3 regions of the Paenibacillus sp. NPDC058367 genome follow, and region 2 is predicted to be linked to each of the others. Evidence: predicted binding sites of a transcription regulator. Region 2 holds the regulator's gene; each other region holds the start of a gene.

What was found. The regulator Rex, encoded in region 2, represses fermentation and respiration genes when NADH is low (regulators of the CRP and FNR family bind a similar motif). The targets are predictions, from matches to a motif close to TTGTGAAATATTTCACAA.
Region 1: the regulator Rex is predicted to act here: its motif matches at 6,189-6,206, upstream of ACFWMP_RS20970 (cytochrome ubiquinol oxidase subunit I).
Region 3: the regulator Rex is predicted to act here: its motif matches at 1,889-1,906, upstream of ACFWMP_RS22455 (formate/nitrite transporter family protein).

The regions. Positions count from the first base shown of each region.
Region 1 covers NZ_JBHXIZ010000004.1:49,914-59,902, reverse strand. Annotated here, with positions in the region: gene cydC (thiol reductant ABC exporter subunit CydC) at 154-1,905, opposite strand; gene cydD (thiol reductant ABC exporter subunit CydD) at 1,902-3,668, opposite strand; gene cydB (cytochrome d ubiquinol oxidase subunit II) at 3,668-4,684, opposite strand; gene ACFWMP_RS20970 (cytochrome ubiquinol oxidase subunit I) at 4,681-6,075, opposite strand; gene ACFWMP_RS20965 (cold-shock protein) at 6,299-6,529, opposite strand; gene ACFWMP_RS20960 (cold-shock protein) at 6,622-6,822, opposite strand; gene ACFWMP_RS20955 (S1C family serine protease) at 7,242-8,486, opposite strand; gene ACFWMP_RS20950 (hypothetical protein) at 8,861-9,070, shown strand; gene ACFWMP_RS20945 (MBL fold metallo-hydrolase) at 9,036-9,845, opposite strand; gene yycI (two-component system regulatory protein YycI) at 9,860-9,989, opposite strand, start outside.
Region 2 covers NZ_JBHXIZ010000003.1:118,160-128,148, reverse strand. Annotated here, with positions in the region: gene panD (aspartate 1-decarboxylase) at 1-53, shown strand, start outside; gene ACFWMP_RS17365 (tetratricopeptide repeat protein) at 165-806, shown strand; gene dinG (ATP-dependent DNA helicase DinG) at 943-3,804, shown strand; gene ACFWMP_RS17355 (redox-sensing transcriptional repressor Rex) at 3,936-4,589, shown strand; gene ACFWMP_RS17350 (amidohydrolase) at 4,576-5,877, shown strand; gene ACFWMP_RS17345 (cell wall elongation regulator TseB-like domain-containing protein) at 6,047-6,565, shown strand; gene ACFWMP_RS17340 (hypothetical protein) at 6,974-7,516, shown strand; gene ACFWMP_RS17335 (AAA family ATPase) at 7,509-9,011, shown strand; gene ACFWMP_RS17330 (3-hydroxyacyl-CoA dehydrogenase family protein) at 9,145-9,989, shown strand, end outside.
Region 3 covers NZ_JBHXIZ010000004.1:403,228-413,216, forward strand. Annotated here, with positions in the region: gene ACFWMP_RS22445 (formate--tetrahydrofolate ligase) at 1-33, shown strand, start outside; gene ACFWMP_RS22450 (FAD-dependent oxidoreductase) at 371-1,735, shown strand; gene ACFWMP_RS22455 (formate/nitrite transporter family protein) at 2,011-2,838, shown strand; gene ACFWMP_RS22460 (MFS transporter) at 3,272-4,492, shown strand; gene ACFWMP_RS22465 (GNAT family N-acetyltransferase) at 4,570-5,100, shown strand; gene ACFWMP_RS22470 (MOSC domain-containing protein) at 5,081-5,725, shown strand; gene ACFWMP_RS22475 (GNAT family N-acetyltransferase) at 5,819-6,367, opposite strand; gene ACFWMP_RS22480 (glutamine--tRNA ligase/YqeY domain fusion protein) at 6,598-8,304, shown strand; gene ACFWMP_RS22485 (MFS transporter) at 8,386-9,618, opposite strand; gene ACFWMP_RS22490 (ABC transporter ATP-binding protein) at 9,988-9,989, shown strand, end outside.

The DNA.
Region 1 (9,989 bases), on a different contig from region 2:
GAACTCCTATCTATCCATTCCAGCGATCTGTTCATCCATTGTCTATATTCTTGCCCTTCACCAAAAAAAGATTCCTCCCACCCCGAAGGGCAAAAGGAATCTCATCATTTCTCTCTCTCTATTATCTATAAATATTATTTTAAACTCTCCATCCTACCCTAGAAACTCCACCGGACGATCCAGCTCATATAATCTGCGGTAACGTGGTTCTTTTTTCATCAGCTCTGCATGGGTTCCACGCATTTCTACCGAGCCATTTTCCATAAAAATCACTTCATCCATCTGCTCCGCACCGACCAAATGATGCGTTACCCAAATTAGTGACTTATCCTTCATGGCTTCAAACATTGTCTTCAAAAGATCACGTTCCGTCCGCGGGTCCAACCCTACAGTCGGTTCGTCGAGTATGACAACAGGGGTATTTTGCAGCAAAATACGAGCTAACGCTATCCGCTGACGCTCTCCACCGGAGAAACGTTGCCCCGCTTCACGAACAAAGGTATCATATCCATCTGGCAACGAGGAGATCAACGTATCCATTTTGGCTAAGGCGCCAGCTTCTTTAATGGCTTGTTCGGAAGCCTTCGGATCACCCATACGAATATTGTTAGCTACTGTAGTATCGAATAAATGTGGACTCTGATTAAGCACCGCTATAATAGAAGGAATATGCTCGCCATAGGCATCTGCAGCGATTCCATTAATCGTAACCGAGCCCTCAGAAGGTTCAATAACACCTTGAATAGCCTTTAATAACGTCGATTTACCCGCACCACTTCGGCCGATGATCGCAATCTTTTTACCTTGTGGAATATCGAGGCTGAGATCGCGAACCGACCAGTTATCCGCTGATCCATAGTGGTAACCTACATTTTCGAGCTTGATGTGAGCACTCTTTATGGCCTTAGGTAGAGCATCGACTACTGATACTTTTTCAGATACGATGTTCTGCTCAGTTCCATTTACACCAGACAATCGCTCCAAGGAGTTACGGTACTGCGGGATTTTCTCCACCGCTTCGGACACTGGCAGAAAAGCATCTGCTACAGGAAAAACAACCAATACAAAAGCTGCGATCAAAGTACCTGCAATAGCACCATCTGCAAACTCTCCAGCGGCCCAATACAGCATAGAAAGCACGCCAATCCCAATTACCGCTTGCCCAATGAACGTACGAATACGTGCCCAGCTGCGCAGCGCTGCATCGGTTTTGGCTACTTTTCTCTCATCTGCTTCATAAGTGTCTACGAACTGGCTTTGTCGTCCACTAATGACCCAGTCACCCATACCAAGTACGGCGTCAGTCAGCTTTTGATAGAGACGATTACGCTCTACTTTCACTTCACGTTGGCGCTTCTGTGTGAACAATAGAGATAAGAACGGCAACACCACTACTAACACCAATATATACAGAGCCATCAATAGCGCAAAGGCGATATCAAAAGTACCCAGTGCAATCACAGCTGCTCCATAAATCAGCAAAGCAATAATGCTTGGAAACACGGTGCGTAGATATACATTTTGCAAATATTCAATGTCATCTGCAAGCATCCCGAGAATATCCCCAGTGCGGAAGCGTGACGACAGGAACAAAGCCTGTGGCTCCAAAATATTGTACAGACGCACACGCATCTTAGATAGAATTCGCAAAATCGTGTCATGCCCAACTAAACGTTCTACATAATGAATGACAGCCCTACTCGTTCCGAACGTACGCACACCTACAATCGGTACATAAATCATTAGAATATTTTCGACGGGTGTAGACGCTTTTGAGATCAGAAATCCTGAAGTATACATTAATGATGAGGCTGTAAAAATCGTCAACGCCCCAAGCACGATAATAAGCACAAAACGCCAAAAATACGACGATACATACGGAGCAAACCATCCTTCACGTTTCAATGGATTCCCTCCAATTGCGACCCAATCAACTCATAATACGCACCCTTGCGGGCAAGCAATTCCTGATGGGTACCGATTTCTGCCACTTTTCCTTGTTTCATTACTACAATAATGTCCATATCAAGCATCCAGTGCAGGCGATGTGTAGCCAGAAAGACCAGCTTTCCTTCAAAAAGAGGCACCATCGTCTCCTTCAGCTCATATTCCGTCTCAATATCCAGATGTGCCGTTGGCTCATCCAATAACATAATCGGACGACTGCTGAGTAAAGCTCGAGCCAGCGCAACCCGCTGCTCCTGCCCGCCACTGAACGAACGACCTCCGCCGCCGATCATCTCATCCAAGCCATTCGGAAGGGTTGCCGCCAGCTCTGATAATCCAGTAGCTTTCACAGCTGCAGCCACAGCTTCCATAGAAGCCTCAGGGTAATAGAAGCGAATATTATCAGCCAATGTACCACTAAAAATATAAGGGCGCTGCGGGATATACGAGGTCTGCTTTCGCCAAGCCTCATCCGTTAATGCGCTAACCGTTGTACCGTTTACTGTGATACTTCCTGAAGTAGGGTGTAAGAAACCACCCAAGATATCGACTAGTGTAGATTTACCGGCCCCACTCTCTCCGATAATCCCAATTTTGCTTGCTCCTTTAAATTGCAGGTTCACCGCTTCCAGCGAAGAAAGACCAGCTTCCTCGTATTTCACACTGACATCATTTAATGTAAGTACGCTATTTTTATGCCAAGTGAATATCTCTTCTGGTGTTTTCGATGCTGATCTCAATGCTTGGTCACCATTAGAACCTACTACTTCAGCTTTCACTTCATCCTGATCTATAATGCTTTTCATTGCCTCAGCGGCTTCCTTACCATCGAGAGTAGCATGGAAATCCGAACCTACCAATCGTACAGGCAAAAAATATTCCGGTGCCAAGATCAGAATGGTTAAGCCCGTAACCAGTGTCATCTGATCGTTGACCAGACGCAGGCCGAGACTTACCGCGACGGAAGCAACGGATAACATCGTAAAGAAGTCCAGCGCGAACGAAGACAAAAAGGCTACTCGCAGTGTACGCATCGTCGCCGAGCGATACCGATCGCTGACGGTGGCAATACTCGTGCTATGACTACGACTGCGGCCCAGAAATTTCAGCGTTTCTAGCCCACGGAGGGAGTCTACGAAATGATTAGATAAGGTACGATAAGATTTCAGCTGACGGTCCATCTGCTTGCGAGCCGTCATCCCGATCAAGATCATAAAAACAATAATAATCGGCATAGTGATCGTTAGAATTATCCCACTCGCGGTATCCATCTTGTAGATATAAATAAGCACCAAAATCGGTGTAATTGACATCCCTACCATTCTAGGGATAATCGCTTCTAAATATGTGCGGAACTTTGTTACGCCTTCCAGCACAAGTGTGACAAGATCCCCGGTTCCACGCCCGCCCACCATTCTGGGTCCAAGCTGGAAGAGCTTATCCATCATTTCCCTCCGCATGTTGCTGCCTGTTGCTTCCGCAAAGCGGTGAGAGATACGGCTCATCAGCATGGCGCAAGCATGGCGCACTAGAAATGCAAGAAGGAACAATAGCGAAGTAGCCCATTGTTCCTTCAGAGGTTCTCTTGCAAATAGCGCAGAGATGACTTCTGCCAGCCATTTGGCCAGCAGAAGTATGGACATGCTTTGCACCAGGGTAAGGAGGCCAACGATCAGAAATACCGGCTTAACTCCTTTATACCCAAGCAAATTTTTATCCATTAGTATTCAAGATGCTCCTTCTCGTGAACGCGTTTATGAAAGACAAAGTAACTCCAAATTTGATATCCCAATACGAATGGAAGGATGGTCAGTGCCACAATCGTCATTACCTTTAAAGAGTAATGTCCCGAAGCCGCATTGGTAATTGTCAAATTAAAGGCTTGATCGATTGAACTAATCATGACACGTGGGAACAATCCTACAAAGATAGAAGTTACGGACAATGCTATTACCGCTCCTGTCATTCCAAAAGCATAGCCATCCTTCTTCTTCGTCATGAAATAACCCGATAATATGAACGCGATAATTCCCAGCGCTACTATAATCATAAGAACTAAACCACGTTGTTCGAAAATATCAGTCATATAATAAGTCATTACCACGAAAGCGAGCAATAGAGCCCCAAGTGGCAAAAGCAATCTTTGCGCCATTTTTCGAGCGCGAGCCTGTAGATCACCCACTGTACGCAACGTTGTGAACATGAGACCATGTACCAAACAAAGAAGGACAACAGTCACACCAGCTACTACGGTATACACATTTACGATATCTGTAAAACCTGCGTACATTTGCATATCCCCATCAATCGGCAAACCTTTGATGAAGCTGGCGAACACCACAGCAAGGAGGAAAGGTGGGAGGAAGCTGCCGAAAAAGATACAAACATCCCAAGTTTTTTTCCAAGCTACTGAATCCCGTTTACCTCTAAATTCAAAAGCAACACCACGTGCAATCAAAGCTAATAAAGCAAAGACAAAGGGAATGTAAAATCCGCTAAACAACGTTGCATACCACTCAGGGAAAGCCGCAAACATTGCACCCGCAGCAGTAATTAACCATACCTCGTTTCCATCCCAGAAGGGTCCGATCGAGTTAATCAGAATCCGGCGCTCAGTGTCATTCTTAGCGAGAATTTGTGTTTCCATCCCTACGCCGAAATCGAAACCCTCCAGGAAGAAGAACCCTATAAACAGAACTGCAATGAGCACAAACCACAATTCATTAAGAGACATCATTGGGCGCCCTCCTCGTTATATGGATCATGCGAATCCCCGTGATCGTTATCCATCGCATAAGGACCTTTTTTAATCACTTTCATAAACAAACCAATTAGAACTAATCCGAGAATGGCGTAAATCGCTGTAAAAGAAATAACAGAGAATAGAACCTGACCACTTGTAATGTTAGGCGACACACTGTCTTCCGTTGTCATCAATCCGAATACCGTCCATGGCTGACGCCCGAATTCGGTCATGACCCAACCCGCTGTATTCGCGATTGGAGGAAGCAGTATTCCCCATAACATAAACCGCATAAACCAAGTGTTTGGACGGTCCATCTTTTTGCGCCACATTAAATACATTGCGTACATACCCATTACGATCATTAACGTTCCTGCTAGAACCATGATCCGGAAACTCCAGAATGTCGTACGTACTGGCGGGATATAGTCACCGGGGCCATAGGTTTGCTCATACTCAGCTTGCAGCTCAAGCATACCTTTAACTTCACCGGAAAATTTACTGTATGAAAGGAAGCTTAGCATATACGGAATTTGAAATTCTCCAGTACTTTCCTGCTTGTCAGGATCAATGTTAGCCCATACGGTCCAAGGTGCTGGGTCACCACTCTTACCCCACAGTCCTTCAGAAGCCGCCATCTTCATAGGTTGAGTCTCAACCAAATACTGTGCTTGCGCATGGCCTGCCACGGCTACACCAATAGAAGAAATGATACCTACGATTGCTGCAATTTGAAAAGATTTCTTAAAGAAAGATACATCTTGTTTCTTCAATATCTTATACGCACTAATACCCGTTACGAGGAAGGCGCCTGTTGCATACGCAGCAAGAACCGTGTGCGGGAATTCAACCAGCAATTGTCCGTTCGTAATGAGCGCGAAGAAATCATTCATTTCTGCCCGTCCATTATTTATCGCAAAGCCCACAGGATGCTGCATAAAGGAGTTCGCTGCTAGAATCCAGAAAGCGGATAACATCGTACCGAATGCTACCAGCCAGATGGATAACAAGTGCACTCTTTTGGACACTTTGTCCCAGCCGAATATCCAAATCCCAATAAAAGTAGATTCCAGAAAAAAGGCTGCCAATGCTTCAACTGCAAGCGGAGCCCCGAAGACATCACCCACAAAACGTGAATAATCAGACCAGTTCATCCCGAACTGAAATTCCTGCAAAATACCTGTAACTACCCCTACTGCAAAGTTGATGAGAAATAGCTTTCCCCAGAACTGTGCCATTCTTTTGTACTCTTCATTGCCTTTTCTAACGTACATGGTCTCCATGATCGCAATCAAGAGCGCTAGTCCGATTGATACCGGTACAAAGAAATAGTGGAATATTGTCGTCGACGCAAATTGTATACGCGACAGCATTACTGTATCCATATTTTTCCCTTCCTTCTCCCCTTTTCGTTAATTATATTGTGTCAAAAATTTAGACGTCATTTTGTGATAAATGTCACACAAAGGGATACTTTTAACGGTGAAATTCAAATGATTTGTGACAAAAATCACAATTTACCTTAAAAAAAGCAAAAAAAATAAGACGGTTTGACCGTCTTGAAGTTGTTCACTGTTCTATAACAAGCTTGACTCATAAAGGCATTGGTTAGGTAATGGAAATACCCTTCTTCAGCGATTTGAGATCGCCATTCGAATTAAGCAATTGTGGTAGCATCTTCGTGCTGCGAACCATTGGAGAGTCACATAGACGGCAAGAAGGCGCATGTTCAAATGCGAAATTATCCCTCATCCATCCGTTGCATCCATCATTGGTACACGCCCAAATCGCGGTATTTTCTTCCGGTATTTCTTCCAAAGGTTTCTTCCGGTAGTTCATTGCCGTTCCTCCCATCCTGTAAGTCAATAGTGACTAACTAGATATAAAAAGACCGTCCCAACTTTCACAAGCTGGGACGGTTTCTTCTATTATTACAGTTTTACAACGTTTTCGGCTTGTGGTCCACGGTTGCCTTGAACAACGTTGAATTCAACGCGTTGGCCTTCGTCCAAAGTTTTGAAGCCGTCGCCAGTGATTGCGCTGAAGTGAACGAATACGTCGCTTCCGCCTTCAACTTCGATAAATCCGAATCCTTTTTCTGCGTTGAACCATTTAACTGTACCTGTTTGCATGTGTGTTACCTCCACAAATTTAAATTAATATGTTCTTTTTATCTTCAAACAAAGAAAAAATTCACACATTGAAAAAGGTTGTATTACCGAATATAACAGCCCTTTTCAATGCGAAAATTAGGGACTAAATGTATGATTGATATCATATTACCACACCTGATTAGCAAAGGCAAGCTGGCATCCGTATATATCCGTTTCTACCCTAATAAGTATTACCTTCCAATGTAAGGGTTGCCAGTCAGCCCAAAATTGATTAAATCAGCTTATAATTGCCATATTTATCAAAACTTTAGAAGAAATAGATCCCCGATAGCGATACAGAGTATCGCTATTTCAGGAAGCTCTACCTTCTCAACCGAAGGGGTAGTCCGCTCTACTTGTCATTACTGCTATATCATTATATGCCGACTTCCAGCATATTATTCCTCTGGTTTTTCAAGAAGTTTTACTGTAGTCTGATTGACTTTCCCATTTCGATAATAGGTAATCTTCAGATCCTCACCAATCTTCGTCTGATTATATAAATACTTGCGAAGGGAGAGCGTGGATGTAATAGGTTCATCATTAAATTTCGTAATTACATCATTAAACTGTATTCCCGCTTCTTGTGCAGGTCCAACAGCATCCAGAACGACAACCCCATCCTTAACATTGTTCGGTAGGTTCAGTTCCTTGCGTTGGTCCTCTGCGAGAGGAATGTAAGGATTGTTTAAATCTACCGAATATACGCCTAAGTAGGAACGGGCAATTCGCCCTTTCTCAGCCAGTTCATTAGCGGTATCTATCACATGGTTAGCTGGAATAGCAAAACCCAGCCCTTCTACACCTGCATCGGAGATTTTCATCGTGTTAATACCGATGACTTTACCATCCAGATCTACAAGCGCCCCGCCGCTATTGCCTTCATTAATTGCTGCATCGGTCTGAATGACCTCTTGCTCCCAATCATATACGCCGTCCTGATTCAAGGATACGGGAACCTTCCGTTCAGTATAGCTGACAATACCTGAAGTCAATGTGTCACCAAGTCCCAACGGGTTTCCGATGGCAATGACCGTTTCACCTAAACGAAGCTTCGAGGAATCCCCGAGCTCTGCGATTGTATTGATACCCTTGGCATCAATAGAAAGCACCGCAATGTCACTCACTTTATCCGTTCCAACGAGTGTAGCTTTACGTGTCTCGCCATCTACTGTTACGACTTCAAGATTGCTAGAGTCTTCGATGACATGGTTATTAGTAATGATAAATGCTTTATTATCTACCTTTTTATAAATCACTCCAGAGCCTAATGCTGACTCATCCAGAATGTTCAATTCTTTATTATCTTCTTTATGATTGATAATACTTACTACTGCAGGACGAACCGTAGCAGCGGCTTGAATGATACGATCAAACGGATCTCTGCTTGGGGCAACCTCCTCAGTTGTTACTACCGACTTCGGGGCAGTTTCGTGACTCATTTGTCCAGTAAGCATACTGAATAAAAACACTGCCACCACAGCACTGATTAAGGAGCAGACGGCGGATATTTGCCAAGTGGATAAGCCCTTGCGCGATCTTCGCACAGAATGCTTGCGGTTAGCAAATGATCCCTTTGATGCTTCATCCCCTCTGGACCGTGATACTTTAGTTGAATAGAAATCGTCATCAAACAATCCCACCGAAAATCTCCCCCTTCTATTGCCAACCGTTCACAGTATCTAAAACCTGAACCTCTAGCAATCACGTTCCAAGCATATACCTCTGCATCCTTTAGACTCCAACAATCACTAAAAAGTTTCACTTTATCCATTAACCACACAATAGTTTCAGTTAATCGAAAGAATTTTAGAATCTTTCAATATATCTTCTCTACTAGGAATATTTTGCAACTTAAAAGACTACACTAATAGAAAGGTTCCATAAATTTAGAGTTTGCTTATCACGTCTATAATTGTATCACAGGCAACCCTCAATTCGTGATTTTCCTGAGGTAAAAAGCCTGCGAATTTTTTACAACTCCAGTTCTGTTTTTACTACATAAGGAGGTATAATTATGAATTCTTTTTCCACAAATATGGATCTGGTGGAGTTTATCGGTAAGCTTGGCGATTTGAAGGATGAACACTACCATATGACCCTTGCCTTCAGTGCTATGATCGAATTGATGATCGATAAAGGCCTGATCTCCCGCCAAGAATTAGAACGAAAGACTGCTGAGCTTGATCAGCTTATGACAACTGGCTCAGCTTATCCCATGGCGTAGGTTGGTCATAATACGTATCGCAAAGCTTAAACTCACTATCTTTAAAGAAACAGCCCCGATCCTCCATTGCGCAACGTACCGACATTTTAGCCAAATCCATCATATTATGATCCCGGCTTAAATGCGCTAAATAGGTACGTTTAGTCCGTCCTGTGAGAATTTCACTTAGTGCTGCTCCGGCTGCTTCATTAGAAAGGTGACCCATGTCGCCAAGTATGCGTCGTTTCGTATTCCACGGATAACGTCCCATCCTCAGCATTTCAATATCATGGTTCGCCTCCAGCACCAATACGTCGGCCTCTGAAATTGCATCTCTTACCTTGTCGCTAACATACCCCAGGTCTGTAGCTACACACAGTTTTTCTTTTCCATCATAAAAATTGTAACCCACCGGCTCCGCCGCATCATGAGAAATTGCAAACGATTCTACACGCAGACTACCAAAATCCCTATGCTGTCCCGACTCCATAATGATTCGGTTATAGTCGGGTATTTTTCCAATGCCTTTTTCAATGGCTCCCCAGGTATTGGTGTTCGCATAAATCGGAAGATCGTATTTACGGGCCATTGCCCCGAGTCCTTTAATATGATCGGAATGCTCGTGTGTGACTAGAATCCCGTCTATATCATTACCCGTTAGCTCGCGCATGGCCAACAGCTCATCGATCCGCTTGGCACTTAGTCCCGCGTCAATCATAAGTGTTGTCTCCCCGTTCCGAACCACCGTTACATTTCCGGTAGAACCACTGGACAGTACTGTAAATGAAATCCCCATTTTCCTTACTCCTTCTAATCTGTTGTCTTCGGACTGATGATGTCCGCACTTATAGCATCCACATAATAGGCATTGCCGTTCTCCAGCATGAACCGCCACATTGGCGACGCTACCTGACTTTCGGAGTTGAACAACTCACCATAA
Region 2 (9,989 bases):
ACAACAGACCAGTGAAGCTGGCTGATCATGAATTGCATGCTACAATCGCTTAAATTATGGACTTACGCCATGTAATGAATGGCAGGGATGAAAGACCCCGTTCTCGCAGAAAATGAAGTCAGGCAAGCTGAACTGATTTCATCTTCAGTAAGGGGGGATAGCCCATGTTTCAACATTTGTTTGCTGAAATGAACAAGGTGCTTCAGGAGATCGTTACAGATTACCCTACAGCGGAGGGTGCCCGCCGGAATGAGCTTTTATGCAATTATAATATGCTGCATCGACTTAGTGATAAAGTGATGGATGAATGGCTGGCCTTTGCAGAGAAGCTAAGTCACTTTCGTGAAAGTGTAGATTTTACGACTGTGGTTGAAGAGGAAGTGCCAGAACAGGAAGCACCCGAGCTGTGCATGGATACTTTTGTTAGAGGTCAGGGGTATTATAAGCTGCTGATGTATGGAAAATGTATTGAACAGTTTAAGGAAGTTATTGTGCAATATCCGGATAGCTTGGCTGCTCGATTATATTTAGCCATCTCTTACCTGCAGGAAGGGGAGGGGGAAGCTGCTTGGAATCATCTGAACCATATGCTCGGTTTGATACGGGAAACCAAGCTGAAGGCAATGGTTTATAACGCTTTAGGTTGCATCAGGGCCTCTCAAGAACGGTTCAATGAAGCGCAGGAGCTGTTTGGCCTTTCTTTGCAGCTTGACCCGGCACTTCCTGAACCAACCGTTAATTTGGAGGTTTGCCGCCGCCGTGGAGGTAAGCTTCATTTCGGAAATCAGCTTGTTTCATTATTGTAAATTATTACGTTTACGGTTTATTATTCCGCATTTTCATTCAAGCGATGCATCCCCTGAACCAGTGGTGTGCATCGCCTTTTTTCGCAACTTCTGTTATGCTGATTAAGAGTCTCAATTGAAAGGGAATAGAATTATAATGAAATTTGCCGTGCTTGATTTTGAAACAACGGGAACCCAATCCGTGGGTGAAATTATCCAGGTTGGCCTTGCAATTATAGAAGAAGACCGGTCCATCTCCCGGGTATATGGTTCCTACGTCAAGCCCGGAACGCCGATACCTCCTTTTATAACTGGTCTAACGGGGATTACCGATGATGATGTAAAGGATGCACCTGAGCTGGATGAGATGATGATGGAGCTTGTCCCACTCTTGGATGATGTTGTGCTTGTAGGGCATAATGTCGCATTTGACTTCCATTTTTTGCAAAATGCTTTAGACCGATGTGGGTATTTACCATTTCAAGGGCGGATTTTAGATACGATTGATTTTCTGAAAATCTGCTTTCCTTCCCTCACATCCTATCAACTAGGATCAGTTAGTGCACATTTTGGAGTGACGCACGATCGTCCGCATCAGGCAGACAGTGATGCACTCGCAACTGCTCTTGTATTGCTGAAATGTCTGGAGGAGCTCTACGATTTGCCTCTGCTGACGATTCAGAGACTCTGTGAGCTGTTTACGGAAGAGGATAGTGATCTGGGTTGGTATTTTGATGGTCTGCTGCGTGAACGGGAAGCGGAGACGCTTCAGCCCGAAGGTGATCTGACTTTCTATCGTCAATTAGCGCTTGCTGTAGGAGACTGGAACGAATTAGCTCCACCTCGAGACGAGCATGCTGAGAATCCACTACACAATTTATCTTTTACAGATTATATGGATGAAGTAACGAAACGACTTAAGGAAACTTTGCCACAGTATGAAAGCCGAGAAGCTCAGGATATTATGATCAATGAGGTGATGACGGCACTTGCCGAAGACAAGCATCTATTGATCGAAGCAGGGACAGGAACCGGTAAATCCCTTGGTTATTTATTGCCTGCCATATACCAAAGCGTACGCACTAATGAAAAAGTCATGGTCAGCACTCATACTATTAATCTGCAGGATCAATTGCGTGAGCGTGATATTCCTTTGTTAACGCAGGTAGTTCCTTTTCCATTTAAAGCTGCAATTTTTAAGGGCAGAGGGCATTATTTGTGTCTTCGTAAGTTCGAACATAAAATTAATAAAAAAGACTTTATAAGTCCGAGGGAAGATGCGCTTACTGCGGCTCAGATGATCGTTTGGCTGACACAAAGTGAATCAGGAGATGACGAAGAGCTTAATCTAAGTGGACGTGGCGGAGATTTTTGGGAGACGGTGGCAAGCGATACCGATTCTTGTCTGGGTCGCTCGTGTCCTTGGTTCCGTAAGTGTTATTATCATCGGGCTAAGCATGAAGCTGGTATTGCAGACGTGGTCATTACGAACCACTCTAAGCTTTTCGCAGATGTTAAGGCTGGGCATCAACTACTTCCGGCTTATGAACATCTTGTAATAGATGAAGCCCATCATCTGGAGGACGTGGCTGGCAAGCATTTAGGCATGCATATGAAGCATTTCACGGTGGCACATACACTATCGCGTCTTTATAAGGATAGTCGAAATGGCCAACTTCCTACACTTCGCCAAATGCTTCAGTCATCAGGCAGTGAGGAAGCTTCTGAATGGAGCGGAGTGATCGATAGAATCTATCCGGACCTTCTTACCGTAAAAGAAACCTGGGATCTGCTTAGTGATAAACTATTCAGCCTCTTGCCGGAACGCAGCGATGCAGCGGCGGGAGAAGCCGGCCAGTTAGTCATGCGGCTACTTCCTACCCGTAAACCGAAAGATTGGGATGAATTGGTTGCTTTAGAGAATACTATGAATCTGACATTAAGCGAAATTATCCGTAAAGGTGATAAAATGCTTAATGAGATGCGAGATCAAGAAGGTCAATCTTCCTCAGATAGCCTAGTTACCGATATTAGCGGCTTATTTAAGGATTTAGCTTCTATACGTGAGCAAGTACGGTTTTTTATGGGATTAAATGATGAGAATGTAGTATATTGGCTGGAGGCGAATGGAAATTATCGCAGTAAATCGCTACAGCTGTATGCCGTTCCTGTTGATGTTAGTACTCAGCTTAAGGAGCTGTTTTTCGACAAGAAGAAAAGTATCGTACTAACTTCGGCGACACTCTCTGTGGATAAATCTTTCCAGTTTATGATTGATAATCTCGGACTTAATGAAGCTGCGGAAGAGGGGCGTCTGATGACATCACTCCTGCCTTCTCCCTTTAAGTATCGGGAGCAGGCGCTGTTAGTTATTCCGCGGGATTTCCCAAGTGTGAAGGGGAGTGTAGGCGATGCCCGATTTGTCGATACACTCGTACAGTCACTAGCAGAAGCAGCTATTACAACACGTGGGCGGATGCTTGTCCTGTTTACTTCTTACAAGATGCTACGCCAGGTTTACGATCCTCTGAAAGAGGCTCTAGCCTCACAAGAGATCACGGTGTTAGGTCAAGGCGTGGAGGGGGGCAGTCGTAGCAAGCTGATCCGCCGTTTTCAGGACAGTGCAGCTTCTGTACTGTTAGGAACAAGCAGCTTTTGGGAGGGTGTAGATATTCCAGGTGAAGCATTAACATGCTTGGCCATCGTGAGACTCCCATTTCAACCGCCAAACCACCCCCTAGCGGAAGCGAAGTCTGAGTTATTACAAGCCCAGAAAAAGAATCCGTTCATGAAGTTGTCTGTTCCTCAGGCGGTTATTCGCTTCAAGCAAGGATTTGGGAGGCTGGTACGGACAGCGCAAGATCGGGGTATTGTTATTGTGTATGACACAAGGGTGATCGAATCTCACTATGGGAAGTATTTCCTCTATTCGTTGCCTGGCCCGAAAATGGAGCATATGCTTACGGATCAAATGGTTCCTCGTATAGCGGAGTGGTTGGAAGACGGAGGCGTTTCTTGAAAAGAACGTCATCGATCTTATTAATCTCTCTACAAGGAAGGGCGGTATAAGAATACCGCTCTTCCTTGAGACGAGGTGCAGATATTTCGATAGGATTTGAACAGAATATCACTTAAATTAGGAGGTAAATTATGAAATCGGATAAAATATCAGAAGCCGTTGTTCGCAGACTTCCTGTGTACTTGCGTTTCTTGAATGATCTCCAGAAACGTGAAATATTAACCGTTTCCTCACAAGAACTAGGACAAAAACTTGATTTGAATCCTGCTCAAATTCGTAAAGATTTAGCTTATTTTGGAGACTTTGGTAGAAAAGGTATCGGGTATGACGTAACTTATCTTATTGAAAAAATCCGTCATATTCTGAAGCTGGATCAACAATTGAATGTGGCTTTAGTAGGTGCCGGTAACCTTGGACATGCATTATCTAATTACAATGCTTATCTGAAAGATACTATGAAGATTACCGCTATATTTGACTCCTATGCACCTAAGGTAGGGCGGAAAATCAACTCTCTTACCGTTCAACCGATGGAGGAGCTTGGACAGACGGTTCGTGAGCAAGGTATTCGAATTGGGATCATTACTGTGCCTGATTCAGAAGCGCAGAATGTAGCAGATATTCTCATTGAGTCTGGCATTGAGGCGATTTTGAATTTTGCACCAGTGATTCTAAAAACACCATCGAATATCCGGGTTCATGCTGCCGATTTTACAACGGATTTGCAAAGCCTTGCTTATTATTTGAAAGACGGAAAGGAAGAAACCGGAAATGAAGAGCAGTAAAACGATTATTAAGGGCGGGCGTTTTCTTATTCCGGGAACGGATGAGCCGGTTCTGAATGGATATATGACTATTGAAGATGATTTGATCACTTACATAGGAAAAGAAGAGCCTTTAATGGAAGATGATGTGCAAGTTGTTGATGGCAGTCGTCTGCTGTTTATGCCAGGTCTGGTAAACACACATGGCCATGCGGCAATGTCATTGCTTCGTGGTTATGGAGATGATTTAGCACTTCAGGTGTGGCTTCAAGAGAAGATGTGGCCGATGGAAGCGAAATTCACTGGAGAAGATGTATACTGGGGAACCTCCTTGTCGGTACTGGAAATGCTAAAAGGTGGTACTACAACCTTCTTGGATATGTATGATCATATGGATCGAGTAGCAGAGGTAGTCGAATTATCAGGCATTCGTTCTGTACTGATGAGAGGCGTAATCGGATTATGCCCAGAGGAAGTACAAAATCACAAGCTTGCGGAAGCGATTTCTTTTGCACGAAATTGGCATGGTAAGGCTGATGGTAGAATTACGACGATGATCTCGCCACACGCCCCATATACTTGCCCACCGGACTTCTTTGTTAAGTTTGTTCAAGCGGCACATGATTTGGATTTACCGATGCATACCCATATGTCCGAGACCAAACGCGAAGTGGAGCAGAATGTGGTGGATTACGGACTTCGGCCTGTAGCGCATTTAGAGAAGCTTGGAATGTTCACACGTCCGTCTATTGTTGCACATGGCGTTCATTTGAATGATGAAGAGATCGAGATACTGGCTCGTCATGATGTAGGCGTGTCTCATAACCCAGGAAGTAATCTGAAACTGGCTAGTGGAGTGGCTCGGGTTACGGATCTTCTAAAGGCTGGTGTGAAGGTATCACTGGGTACAGATGGTGCGGCAAGCAATAATAACCTGGATATGTTTGAAGAGATGCGTCTTGCAGCCCTCATCCATAAAGGTGTAAGTGGTGATCCGACGGCTGTTCCAGCTCCGGAAGCGCTGCGTATAGCTACAGAGTATGGCGCAAAGTCTATCTTTTTAAATGATGTGGGTAGACTCGCTGTTGGCATGAAAGCGGACTTTATCGCGATTGATATAGACCAGCCGCATTTGCTACCACACACAGATCTGTTGTCTCATGCTGTATACTCTGCCAGTGCCAAGGATGTTGAGCATGTATGGGTGAATGGTAAACAGGTTGTAAAACATGGAGAATGTGTAACGCTAGATGAGGAAGCAATCCGTCGTAAGGCGCAAGAATCATTTGATGGACTGCTTAAACGGTAGTCTAAGATCATAACGAATAACTGAAAGGCTGTGACTTTCTGCGATTGCAAAGTTACAGCCTTTTGTGTTTCTGATAATTAGATCATTGAATTGGATATGAAACTTTGGATAAACACACAGGTGTGTTATATAATCAAAAAAGATATATTACTAGAAAGGGAGCTGTACCTTGAAGAAAAGGAAAAAATGGATCCTCCTGGGGTCAGTTCTGATTCTGCTCCTTCTGTTTGGACTTATCCAGTTCTATGCTTATATTATGAAAGATCAATGGAACGAGCGAGATATCGCTAAGGATGTCGCTAAAACCAGTGCTGGTCTGACAGAGGTAACCAAAGCGCAGAAATCCGTGTGGGATGAAAATGCGGTGTACTGGGTCTTAACAGGGAAGAATGAAGCCGGGACCGAGTTGATGGTTTGGGTACGTTTTACTGTAGACGGGAAGTTTGCTGAAGGAACCGACGCAGTATATGCTGAAGAACTAAGTAAAGGGACCTCTGAAGCGAAAATGCGTAGCCTTATAAAAGCCGATCTTCCGGACATCAGCATTGAGCGGTTGTTGCCAGGAGTATATAACGGGGAGTATGCTTGGCAGCTTTTTTATAAACAAAGCGGTCGATATTATTATCAATTTTATCGGTTCTCGGATGGGGCTCGAATGGGTGAAGGTTACAGTTTACCTAGCCGCTAAATTAAACAAAGGCATTATAAGAGAAACAAGCGGACCATTTATGGTTCGCTTGTTTTTTAAAATGACATATTATTTGATATACTATTAGTACACGAACTGTGATATACTATAAGAGTGGATTTATATATTGGGATTTAAAGATTCATACGAAAAAAGGTCTGTTATTTTAAGAGTAACAGCCCTTTTTTTGTCGAATTAAATCAATAAATTAAATAAAATGGAAAGAATTAAAAAATAAAATTTTAAATATCTTCACACTTTTTTTCAATATAGTATATACACCTGTGATATACTACTGTTTGTAATTAGAACAGTGTTAGTAGAACGTCAGGCTCTGGTGAGCTCTTAGCAGCTATGACTTTGGATCATTCTGTTTACATTTTTTCATCTTTGAGAGGAGGACGTTTCTTGAAATTACGTCTTGTACCTGTACTGATAACGTCTCTACTGTCGGCTATGCTATTATTCGGAGGATTCTTTTTATATCGTCAGTTTGCTTTACAGGAACCGCTCCAAAAGATTGTAACCGGATTTGAGGGAGTAAATACTTCACATATTAGTATTAACCGCGATGAGGTCACTTTGAAACTTGATTTGCAGCCGGGCACGAATTTACGTGATCTAGTATCGTATGTATCCAAAGAAGGAAAATCAGTGATTGAAGGACGTAAACTTAAACTCGATGTGGAGCAAAATTCAAGTGAACTATTGGATGATTACTGGGATAAAGCGATGTTCTCTGTAGCTGAAGCCATGGAGAGCCGTAAATATACGATTATACCTACAGAACTTGATAGATTGAAACAGCAAAATACGGAATTTAAAGATGTGATAGCATCTACTGATATCGACGACAACAATGTGTACGTAAGCTTGAGTAATGGAAAAGAAAGCAAATTTATTATTTTGCCGCGAAAACCTGCGACCTTGGGGGTATGGAATAATGCCTAAGTACCTTAAAGAAATTTTACTCGGATTTATTCCTGTACTGTTTATTTTCATGGCTTTTTTAGGTATTAATATATTCCCGATTGTTATAGCAGCTGGGATGCTCACTGCACTACTTATAATTGCTCATTTGCGTGGTGGGCTTACAGTGAACGCTGGTGCTGGAAAGAAACGCAAGAAGGAAGGACCTTCAAAGCTCACTTTTGAAGAAATAGGTGGGCAAGATAATGCGAAGCAAGAGCTTCGTGAGGCACTTGATTTTTTGATCCGGCATGAGGAGATCAGTAAATTTGGGATTCGCCCTTTGAAAGGGATTCTACTCACTGGCCCTCCAGGAACAGGTAAGACCCTTATGGCCAGAGCAGCTGCGCATTATACAAACTCTGTATTCGTGGCTGCATCAGGCAGTGAATTTGTAGAAATGTATGTAGGTGTCGGGGCCGGCCGGATCCGCGATTTGTTCAAGGATGCTCGTAACCGTGCTGTTAAGGAAAATAAACAGAGTGCCATTATTTTTATTGATGAAATTGACGTAATTGGCGGTAAACGTGAAGGCGGACAGCAGCGTGAATATGATCAGACCTTAAATCAGCTGTTGACTGAGATGGATGGTATTTATAATAACGAAACACCGCGTATTCTACTGGTAGCTGCAACAAACCGGAAAGAAATGCTTGATTCGGCATTGCTACGTCCTGGACGCTTCGACCGTCATATTCAAGTGGACATGCCTGACAAAAAGGGCCGCAAATCGATTCTGGAATTGCATGCGAAGAATAAACCTCTTCATCCAGATGTGAGTCTCGACAAAATTGCTGAAGAAGCCTATGGCTTTTCCGGTGCTCAGCTTGAAAGTGTCATGAATGAGGCTGCGATTTATATGATGCGTGAGGACTTGACGAAAGTTGAGCAGCGGCATCTGTCGATGGCGATTGACAAGGTAATGATGGGTGAAAAAACGGATAGAGAAACAAATCACGAAGAGAAAAAGAGAGTCGCCATTCATGAATTGGGACATGCCATCATGGCAGAGCTCCTTCGTCCCGGAAGCGTTAGTCAGGTTACGCTGACTCCGCGTGGGCAAGCCCTTGGTTATGTGCGACATAATCCTCAGCAAGAGCAGTATTTGTACACCAAAGATTATCTCGAAGATCAGATTATGATTGCACTTGGTGGAGCAGCTGCTGAAGAAATGTATTATGGTGGACGAAGCACAGGTTCACGCGGTGATTTCGATCAGGCGCTGAATATTGTGGAAACGATGATGAAGTCAGGTTTAACTTCGCTGGGTATTGCTAAGCTGGAAATGGTTACCACTGAAGAGCTTATGAAGGAAAATAGTAAGATATTGGATGAGCTGATGACGCGCACTCGTGAGCACCTTGAAAAGCAACGAAATGTATTTGATTACTCTCTTGACATTTTAATGAAGGAAGAAGTACTCTCTGGAGAGCAATTTCGATGTCAATTTCGTGACAGCGTCCTTTTACCAGCATAAATATTTATGCTGGTTATTTTTTTTTACTTTTCAGGCATGCTAAGATATCATTATATGTCGGGCTTTATAAATTTTTGCGACAGACAAGGTACAATACAAAAGTATAGATACCTGAAAGGATGGAGACTTTTTTATGAATTTCAAAAAAATAGGTGTCATCGGCGGTGGCACAATGGGACAAGGTATTGCTGAAATGTTAGCAGCCAAAGGCCTGGATGTATTACTAGTGGAGAAAACCGCGGAGAAACTGGACTACTCTTACGAAATGATCGAGACAAGTCTAGATAAGCAACTGGAGAAATGGGCGATCACTCAAGCTGAGAAGAAGCTGATTCTTAGCCGCATTCAAAAAGTGACACATTTCGCGGAGCTCAGCTCTTGTGACATGGTTATCGAAACCATTGTTGAGGATTTGGAAGAAAAGAAAAAGATTTTGAATCAATTGGATCAAGTATGCCCGAACCACATTATTCTTGCCAGCAATACATCAACACTTAGCTTGACTGAACTTGCAAGTTCTACGATGTATCCGGAACGCGTGATCGGAATGCATTTCATATATCCTGTAGCTAAAGTGGATCTTGTAGAAATCGTACGTGGTCTGAAAACTTCAGATGCTACTTTTGAAGATACAAAATCCTTTGTTGATGAGATTGTTGAGAAAAAAGGTGTAATGATTTATGAATCCCCAGGATTTGTAACATCACGCCTCATTTGCTTGTTTATCAATGAAGCTATGCATGTGCTACAAGAAGGCGTTGCCTCCGCACAGGATATTGACGATGCTATGCGTATTGGTTATCAATTCCAATATGGACCGCTTGAAATGGCTGACAGATTTGGCCTGGATTCGGTACTTGCGGCACTCGAAAATATGTTCCGTGAATACGGAGAGCTGAAATACCGTCCTTCTACAATTCTTAAGAAGATGGTACGTGCAGGACAACTGGGTATGAAATCAGGAGAAGGCTTCTTCAA
Region 3 (9,989 bases), on a different contig from region 2:
GATGAGGATGGCGTGATTCACGGTTTGGTGTAGATTCAGTTTATGATCAGGCTTTTCCCTGTTGGTTTAGGGGAAAGCCTTTTTTTGCGCGTTATAAGAAAGTATATCCTGAGGGGGCAGAACATAATGTCCTACGCCCATGGCAAAGATAACGAGGTCGCAATCGGCAGCAGTGACGGAAAATGCTTAAAATTGTGAACAATCTGAGAATATAGGCGAAAAGACTTGTAATGTGATAAATATCACAATATAATCAGTTTATAAAGTGAAATAAATCACAATTAACTTATCGGTGATCAGATATCTAATTTGGTCAGTCAAGCAATTCGAATATATAACCAGGTTGTCCATTTGAAGGAGGAAGAAAATAATGAAAGTAGCTGTCATTGGATGTACACATGCCGGAACTGCCGCAATTGTAAATACTGCCAAGCTTCACCCGGAAGCCGAGATTACGGTGTATGAGCGTAATGATAATATTTCTTTCTTATCTTGTGGAATTGCTTTATACGTAGGTGGAGTGGTCAAGGACCCGCACGGGCTGTTCTATTCTTCCCCTGAGAAGCTTGCTGAGCTTGGCGTAAAGACCAACATGCGTCATGAAGTGACCGTTGTGGATACGAAGTCCAAAACATTGCGTGTTCGCAATTTGGTAACCGGACAGGAGTTTGACGATACCTACGATAAGCTGATTATGACTACGGGATCATGGCCGATTGTACCGAAGCTCGAAGGGATTGAGCTGGAAGGCGTCTTGCTTTGCAAGAACTATGATCATTCCAATACCATTATAGAAAAAGCTAAACAAGCGAATAAAATCACAGTCGTAGGCGCTGGATATATCGGCGTTGAGTTGGTGGAAGCCTTCCAAATGAACGGAAAGCAAGTTACGCTGATTGATGGTGAAGATCGTATTTTGAATAAATATTTGGACCCAGAGTTTACTGCGCCGATCGAACAATCCTTTAAGGATCATGGTATTAAATTAGCGCTGAATGAGAAGGTAAGTTCTTTTGCTGGTGAAGGTGGTAAAGTTACCAAGGTTATCACAAGCGAAGGGGAGCATGAGGCGGATCTTGTAATTCTCTGCATCGGCTTCCGTCCGAATACTGAGCTGTTAAAAGGTCAAGTGGATATGCTGCCAAATGGCGCAATTCTGGTCAATGATTATATGCAGACTAGTTGCCCAGATGTGTATGCCGCTGGTGACAGCTGCGCGATTCATTACAACCCTACAGGTAAGCACGCTTATATTCCACTGGCAACCAATGCCGTACGGATGGGCACTTTGGTCGCACGTAACTTAGTGAAAGAGACGATTCCTTATATGGGTACTCAAGGGACTTCGGGCATTAAGATTTATGAAGATAATATCGCTGCTACCGGTCTTACTGAAGAAGGGGCTAAGGCTGAAGGAATGGACGTAGAAACTACCATGATTATTGACAACTACCGTCCAGAATTTATGCCAACCTTCGAGCAGGTGCAATTAAAAGTGGTATTTGATCGCGCCACACGCCGCATTCTCGGAGCGCAAATCTTGTCCAAGACGGATTTGACGCAATCGATCAACACAGTATCTGTATGTATTCAAAATAAAATGACAATCGATCAGCTTGCCTTTATCGATTTCTTCTTCCAACCTCATTACAACAAGCCTTGGAACTTCCTGAATACAGTAGGACTCGAATCGCTACCGACATCAGTACCAAGCGAAGAGGCAGTAACCGTATAATTTAATTGCCTGTGAACAATAAAGTTGGGTAAACCGGAGCCATATATGGCTCCGGTTTTTTGTGATTGATGCTGGTACTATTTACCTTTAAAATAATATGGAGCCTGTTCTTACAAATGTAATTATGGATGCGCTTCGTTAAATTTGACATGTCAGTGAAAAGTTTCACTTAGTTTTTCATTAAGTGATAATTATCACGTTAATGTGTTTTATGACACGCTACAATGGTCGTAAAGGAACAAATTTTAAGTAAATAGATGAAGGGGATAGGAATCATGGCTTATAATAAACCGCAGCAGATTGCCGCAGTCACGGTCGAGAACGGCATAAAAAAGGCGCACAATCCTTTAAGCACCGTACTAATTCTGGGCTTTCTGGGAGGAGCGTTTATCGCGCTCGGATTTTTACTGGATATTCGCGTCATTGCTGGCGCACCACATGAATGGGGATCCATCGCTAACTTTATTGGGGCAGCTGTCTTCCCTGTAGGATTGATTCTAGTACTGCTTGCAGGGGGAGAATTGCTGACAGGCAATATGATGGCTGTGCCACTCGCTTTTATGGCGAAGAAGATATCCTTCTGGGAAGTTATTAAGAATCTCGTATTGATTACCCTGAGCAATCTAGCGGGAGCTTTGTTTGTAGCTTACTTTTTCGGTCACGTGGTTGGTTTAACCTCTGACGGTGTGTATTTAGAAAAATTAGTGGAGATGGCAGGACATAAGCTTGAGGCAGACTTCTTGCCGGCATTTGTTTCCGGTATCGGTTGTAACTGGCTCGTAGCTTTGGCGGTATGGCTCTCCTATGGAGCAGATAACTTCAGTGGCAAAATCCTCGGTATCTGGTTCCCAACGATGGCTTTTGTAGCTATCGGCTTCCAGCACGTTGTAGCCAACATGTTCTTAATTCCGGCAGCTATTTTTGAAGGTTATTTTTCATGGGGAGAGTACTTCAACAATTTTGTTCCAGTATGGCTAGGCAACTTGACGGGCGGTGCGATCTTTGTTGCGGCAGCTTATTGGATGGCTTACCTGCGCAAAGAGCCTGCATCTATTCAGTCCGTAGACAGCATGTCTGGCAGCGGTGTAAAAAAACACGCCTAAACCTATCTTATAGAGCACTCCTTAGAATAGTCGAGGGGTGCTTTTTGCTGTATAGACAAATAAAATCCGCCGTGATGTATCCGAGCTCGGGGGAACGAATTCGGATGCACAGCGAATTTTAAAAGGGGGAGTGTTTCTAGGCTCTATTACCCCGACTTTGTAATAACGAAACACTTCATTATTGTTTAGTCTACTTTACGGAAGACAGCGGCAACTATAAAATATAAATAGATAGTAGAAATAGGGAGGACTGCGGACGTGAAAGGTGCTACTTTTTTCTCAGCTACGTTAGAAGTTAGTCCTAAATAAGAGGTGAAGTATACTGAGACTTTATCACGATAGCACGTCAATGCGTCTGCTTGCCCTGAACCCTGTTTTGGGATAATACTGGATGGAATAATGACACATATATTACAGGGGATGTACACTACTTATGAAGTTTTTACAGAATTATCCTAAAGAGGTTAAGATATTTTTAATTGCTAGTCTTATTAATGCAACGGGTAGTGCGCTGATGTGGCCATTGGTTACAATGTATGTTTTTGATGAGCTTGGACGCAGCATGTCGGATGCCGGATTAGTGATTCTTATTCAATCAGTTGGAGGAATTGTGGGTCAACTACTCGGGGGCTCACTCTATCATAAGGTAGGCGTTAACCGGCTGATTGTTGGAGCGCTGGGCATGAATGCACTTGCTCTGTTCACTTTGCCGGCAGCAAGTAACAACTGGACGTTATTTATGGTCGCGATGGGACTGGTAGGGCTCTTTAATTCACTGTCCTTACCTGCGATTCAGGCATTTATCGGCTTTCGTTTTACGAAGCAGCGCGGAGAGCTGTTTAATGTTATTTATGTCGCTAATAATATTGGTGTAGCACTGGGTACGGCGTTAAGTGGTTTTTTGGCCGATATTTCTTATATGCTCAGCTTTGTGATGAACGGCGTAACTTCAGCGGTATTTGCGGTATTCTTTTTTGTATATCTCAAGAAAGTCGGAGGAGATTCTTCACAGGAGGTCGCAGAACACCAGAAGGCTGGTCCTGACAAACAATCTACCTGGAAGTTAATGGGGCATACACGAATTTATCTTTATATGGGTATTGCCTCGATGTTCCTACTATTAGGGAACTCTATCTGGAATACAGGGGTATCTCCGTTCATTATTTCTGAGGGCTGGCCTAAGAAGACTTATGGTTTTCTCTGGACGCTTAACGGAATTCTCATTTTTGCAGCTCAGCCGCTCGTAACAGTAATTAAACGCTGGTTCGCATCTACCTCAACGGCACAAATGACAGTAAGTGCTCTATTTTATTTGGGTGGGTATGCTGTTCTTTTATGGATGCCGACTTATTCAGGTCTAGTGCTTGGGATGGTACTCGCTACGCTTGGGGAAATGCTGATATCTCCGGCCATGCCTTCCTTTATTTCGGATCATGCAGGTCGCAGTGCTCCTTTTTATTTAGGGCTAAGTGGAGGCATGGGGGCAGTCGGTAGGGTGATTGGACCATACTTAATGGGTAGGTTATACGATAGTGGTGGCTTAGCGCCTACCGCATGGTTGGCATGTGCGATGGCACTGCTGTCCGTAGGATTCTTTATCGTTCATGCGTATATCAACCGCCGAGGAAATTCATTGGAGCGGTCAATGGGATAGTTGAGAGTTGAGCATAGTGGATTCAAATGATCTACTGTGAATTCTATAGAGGTGCAAGGCAAGGGGTGTACATCTTTATGAAACTTAGCAACAAGGATAGGTTTATAATAAGGTTCTCAGAGATTAAAGACGTGCGGGAACTGATTCATCTGGATCATATGATCTGGACGGAGAACACTAGCCCGGGGCCATTAATGTGGCGTTCCCAAGAGGATTATCTACTGAATGCTCCCCCGGGTTCGCAGCTAGTAGCGCTAAAGGATGACAAGCTATGCGGATATGTTGGGTTTGGCTGCCCTAGTCGAATGGAGAGTAACAGGCATGTGTGCGAGGTTAATATTGCTGTTCATCCGGATTATCAACGTTTAGGTATTGGCCGGCAGCTCATAGAGGCTATTAAGGAACATGCCGCAGATAACGCCATTCGTAAGCTGCGTCTACGCGTATTATCCTGTAATGAATCAGCGCTTTCTTTTTATCGTAAATGCGGGTTTGTGGAAGAGGGACGTCTGCGGGAGGAGTTTTATCTTGGCGGTCGATACGTGGATGAAATCTTTATGTGCTGCATGCTGACAGGAGGAGAAGGATATGGAGATCATCTCACTTAATGTGGGGCGGCCAGTAACAGTGGATTATCGGGGGAAACCTTTGGAGACTGGGATTTATAAAATGCCTGTAGAAGGATCAGTTCAGTTAAATACTAATGGTTTTATCGGAGATGGTCAGGCGGATCTGAAACATCACGGGGGCCCTGACAAGGCAGTTTGTGCCTACCCCATCGAGCATTATCCCTACTGGGAGCAGCAGCTTGGAAAGAAACTGGAATACTCTGCCTTCGGAGAAAATATAACAACTGCCGGCTTATTAGAGACAGATGTTTGCATTGGCGATGTGTACGAAATAGGTACCACTGTGCTGCAGGTCAGCCAGCCACGTTATCCTTGCTTCAAAATCTCACAAAAGCATGGCCCGGCAGATCTCCCGGCTCAAGTGCTGGACACTAGATATAGCGGATTTTACTTGCGTGTGCTTCGTGAAGGAAAGATCTCAACCGGAGATGCGATTGTCAAAAAAGAAAGTGGAGCTGGCGATGCGTCCGTGGCGCATGTACTACATTTAATGCAAGTGGGGCTGCAAGAGGAAGCTGCACTGGCAGCTCTTGCGGAGCTAGAAACTCTCTCCGCCGTAGTGCGGAACAAGTTTCGAAAACAGCTGGGTCTGCCGGAGAGTTAAACACTATCTACAAACCAAAATAAGCCTGGAGGCGTATGCCTTCCAGGTTTATTTCTATTTATGAGCTTATATGTGTTGCTGGCTTAGCCTAACTTAACCGAGCAGCTGCCATTCACTACGTAATAAACCGTATACGGCATGGTTGACGTAACCGTCAGGCAGTTTCTCTGACTGTCTAATCACACCTTCAAGGACAAAACCAAGCCGTTCCGGGATCGCCCGGCTGGAAACATTTCCGGTTGCGCAGCGAATTTCTACACGTTGCAGCTCCATTTCCAGTAGTGCATAGTCTACTAGAACCCGACAGGCACTGGTCATATACCCTTTACCTTCATATCCTTCACCCAGCCAGTAGCCGATTCCAACAGAACGGTTATGCCAGTCAATCTGGTGATACCCAATAACACCGGCGAGCTCACCGCGAACCCATAGTCCAGCGGTAAAAGCACCATTGTCAGTGCTTTGTTTAACCGCATTTTTGATGAAATTTAGAGTGTGGGCCTGTTCCGTAACGGCATCTACCCAAGGGAGCCATTGCCTAAGTCGTTCCCGTGAGTGCTCTACTAACGCGAACATGTGCCGAGCGTGCTCTGGCATTAGCGGCTTTAACATCAGCTCATCATCAATGACATAATTAAACAAGCGGTTGCCTCCTTTTCGGCACAAGGCCTTATGTATGATTATGGATTATTTCTTATGATTATCATGCTACTCTATCGCCCTGACAGAAGTCAAAAGGTCTAAAGACACTAAAAAATGATCCGTGCCTTGTGTCCCCTTTTATTGAACAATCTACGGTTAACGGGTATATTAGTAGGAAACATGTTTATACAAGAAGTAGTGTAACACTACAGAATGAAAGGTTGATAGCTGTGGAGAACCGTAGCACCCCCTCCAATTTTATTAAGAATGTTATTACCGAAGACCTCCGTACCGGTAAAGTAAAGGAAGTTATCACACGCTTTCCGCCGGAGCCGAACGGTTATTTACATATCGGACATGCCAAGGCGATCTGGATTAACTTTACACTGGCGGACGAGTTCGGTGGCAAGACTAACCTAAGATTTGACGACACGAATCCGGCTAAAGAGGATACGGAATATGTAAACTCGATTCAGGAAGATGTAAAGTGGCTCGGTTATGAATGGGAAGAGCTGCGTTTTGCATCTGATTATTTTGAGGAAATGTACAAACGTGCCGAATTATTAATTACAAAGGGCAAAGCCTATGTCGATGACCTCAGTGCGGATGAAATTCGTCAATTGCGTGGAACGCTGACGGAACCAGGAAAGAACAGTCCGCATCGTGATCGTAGTATCGAAGAGAATTTGGATCTGTTCCGGCGTATGCGTGCAGGCCAATTCAAGGACGGTGAGAAGGTTCTTCGCGCCAAGATTGACATGGCGTCACCGAACATTAACCTCCGTGATCCTGTAATTTATCGGATTACACATGCACATCACCATAACACAGGCGATAAATGGTGTATCTACCCAATGTATACCTTCGCGCATCCGTTAGAAGATGCTATTGAGGGGATTACTCACTCCCTTTGCTCGCTCGAATTCGAAGATCAACGTCCATTCTACGATTGGGTTGTAGAGGAATGTGAGATGCCAGCTGTCCCTCATCAATATGAATTTGGGCGTCTGAATCTGGCTCAAACGATGACTAGTAAGCGTAAGCTGAAGCTGCTTGTAGACGAAGGACATGTGGATGGTTGGGATGATCCACGGATGCCTACGATTTCTGGTCTACGCCGTAGAGGATATACGCCGGAAGCGATTCGTAAATTCGTGTATGAAGCGGGTATCTCTAAGAGTCAGGGTCTGGTGGACCTGCAAATGCTGGAGCACTTTATCCGTGAGGATCTTAAGCTAACTGTACCGCGTACTATGGCTGTGTTACGACCGCTTAAGGTTGTTATCACCAATTATCCAGAAGGTCAAACAGAATGGCTTGAAGCGGAGAATAATACAGAGAATGAGGAAATGGGCGTACGTCAAATTCCGTTCTCGCGTGAAATTTATGTTGAGCGTGATGACTTTATGGAGAATCCGCCGAACAAATATTTCCGGTTGTTCCCTGGTAATGAAGTACGTCTGAAGCATGCTTATTTCATCAAATGTAATGAGGTTATTAAGGATGAGAATGGCGAGGTAGTGGAGCTGCATTGTACGTATGATCCGGAAACGAAGAGCGGAAGTGGATTTACAGGCCGCAAGGTAAAAGGTACGTTGCACTGGGTTGAAGCTAGCCAAGCGGTTCCTGCGGAATTCCGTCTATACGAGCCTCTGATTTCTGCTGAAGAAGCGGATGAGGCTGTGGAGGTTGAAGGTTTGGATTCCTCGGTAGAGAAATCGGAGCCTAGCTTCTTAGATCAGCTTAATCCTAAGTCCATAGAAATCCTGCAAGGGTTTGTTGAACCTGCGCTTAAGGATAGCGTGGCTCAGGATAAATTCCAGTTCTTCCGTCATGGCTATTTTAATGTGGATAGCAAATATTCGGCGCCTGAACATCTCGTATTCAATCTTATCGTTTCACTGAAGAGTTCATTTCAGCCTCCTAAACAAGGCTAAACAGATAAATTAATCAAGGTAACAACAAAAAGCAGGCTCAAACGTCCCGAATAGGTACGTTTGAGCCTGCTTTTTGTTGAATTATAATGCTTCGATGTCGAAGATCTCTTCATCTTCCTCTGAAGGGGGGCGATACCCACCACGGCTAACAAAGAGCCACATGAAACCAAAGCCAAGCGTTCCAATAAGCGTCAAGAATACACCCGTCTGATACATGCTTTGTGCACCCAGATACTGATACATCCAACCTCCGAGAATACCTCCAATGAAACCGGATATCCCACTCCAGCTTAGGGTGTAGAGCGCTTGTCCGGAAGAGCGATAAGGCCGTGGAATCAGGAGCATCGTCAATTGGGTACCTACATAGAAAAAGCCGCCGAACGTTATGCAGTGTAAAATTTGAATGAACACCACTTGAAGGGCAGTAGTCGCATCAGCCATAAACCACCAACGCAGAACGAACAAACCACTGACCAATGCAAGCCAGCCGAGCAGAACGGAAATTTTACGTTTCAGGAACCGGTCACAGAGAACGAATACGCCTACCTCCAAAATGGAGGAGAGGAATACGGCAAGACCAATCATTTTTTTAGAGCCGCCCAGATCCGTAATATACAAGGATATAAATGTGGTGTTCATAGTGTTTGGAATGGATACCAGAATACCAAACACTAAAAAACACAAGAAAAAAGGATTGAAAATCAACTTAGTTAAGCCCTTATACGGCATCGGAGCTCTCATAATGGTATGGTTAATTTTAGGCAATACAAGAACGGATAGGATTGATGCACCTAGTAACGCTGTAAGCAGATAGGTCAAGATGGATACATCAGCCCAATCCAGGATAAAGCCGGCGACAATCGCAATCACTGCCCACCCTATTGAACCCCAAAGCCGGAAAGAACGGAAGCGCTGATTAGTTCCGTCAATATAGCTGAGAATCATCGTGTTGCTTTGAGCAAATAGTGGTCCTTGGAAGAAATAGAACAAAATAATGGCGTTGTAGATCGTTTCATATGTATTTGCTCGAAACATAAACTGTGAGAACACTAGCGTTCCGAATAACATTAGCAAAACGATACGCCGTATATTCTGAGAACGGTCTGTTAAGAACGCCCAAAATGGATTTGCAAATATGGATACTAGCGCTCCCATAGAGAATAAGACACCAATCTCTAATTTGTTCATCCCTACATCCAGCAGGTATAGTTGAAAGAAGCTGGTGAAGAGGACCATGGTTCCATATACAAAAAAATTGAACCATTTTAAAGACGTGATAGAAGATGGAATAACGCCTTTTCGCAAATGGTTCACTCCTTTCTCACTAAATATCTTGCATGGAGTAGAGTGGCCAATAGTAGGCCCTTCTATCACTGTAACACGTGTTGAAAAGGGATACAAACACCCTTTTTTACTTTTTTACATTATTTTGGGTTTTATTTATGTTTGAGACGATAAGCGACAAAAAATGCGTGAACGCGTGCGTAGAAGGTACAAACGCTAAGTGTAACGGGCGTTATTTTGGCCTGTGACTATTCCCGCAGGATGGGAAATCACAAGGCAGTATTGTCTGATCGGCGCGTTTAACTTCAGTTTACAATCTGCAGATAGGATGGGTGTAAGGCGAGAAAGATATTACTATGCTTTTCTCATAGAGCTATTAAGAAAAGGGGAGTCATTGTCAT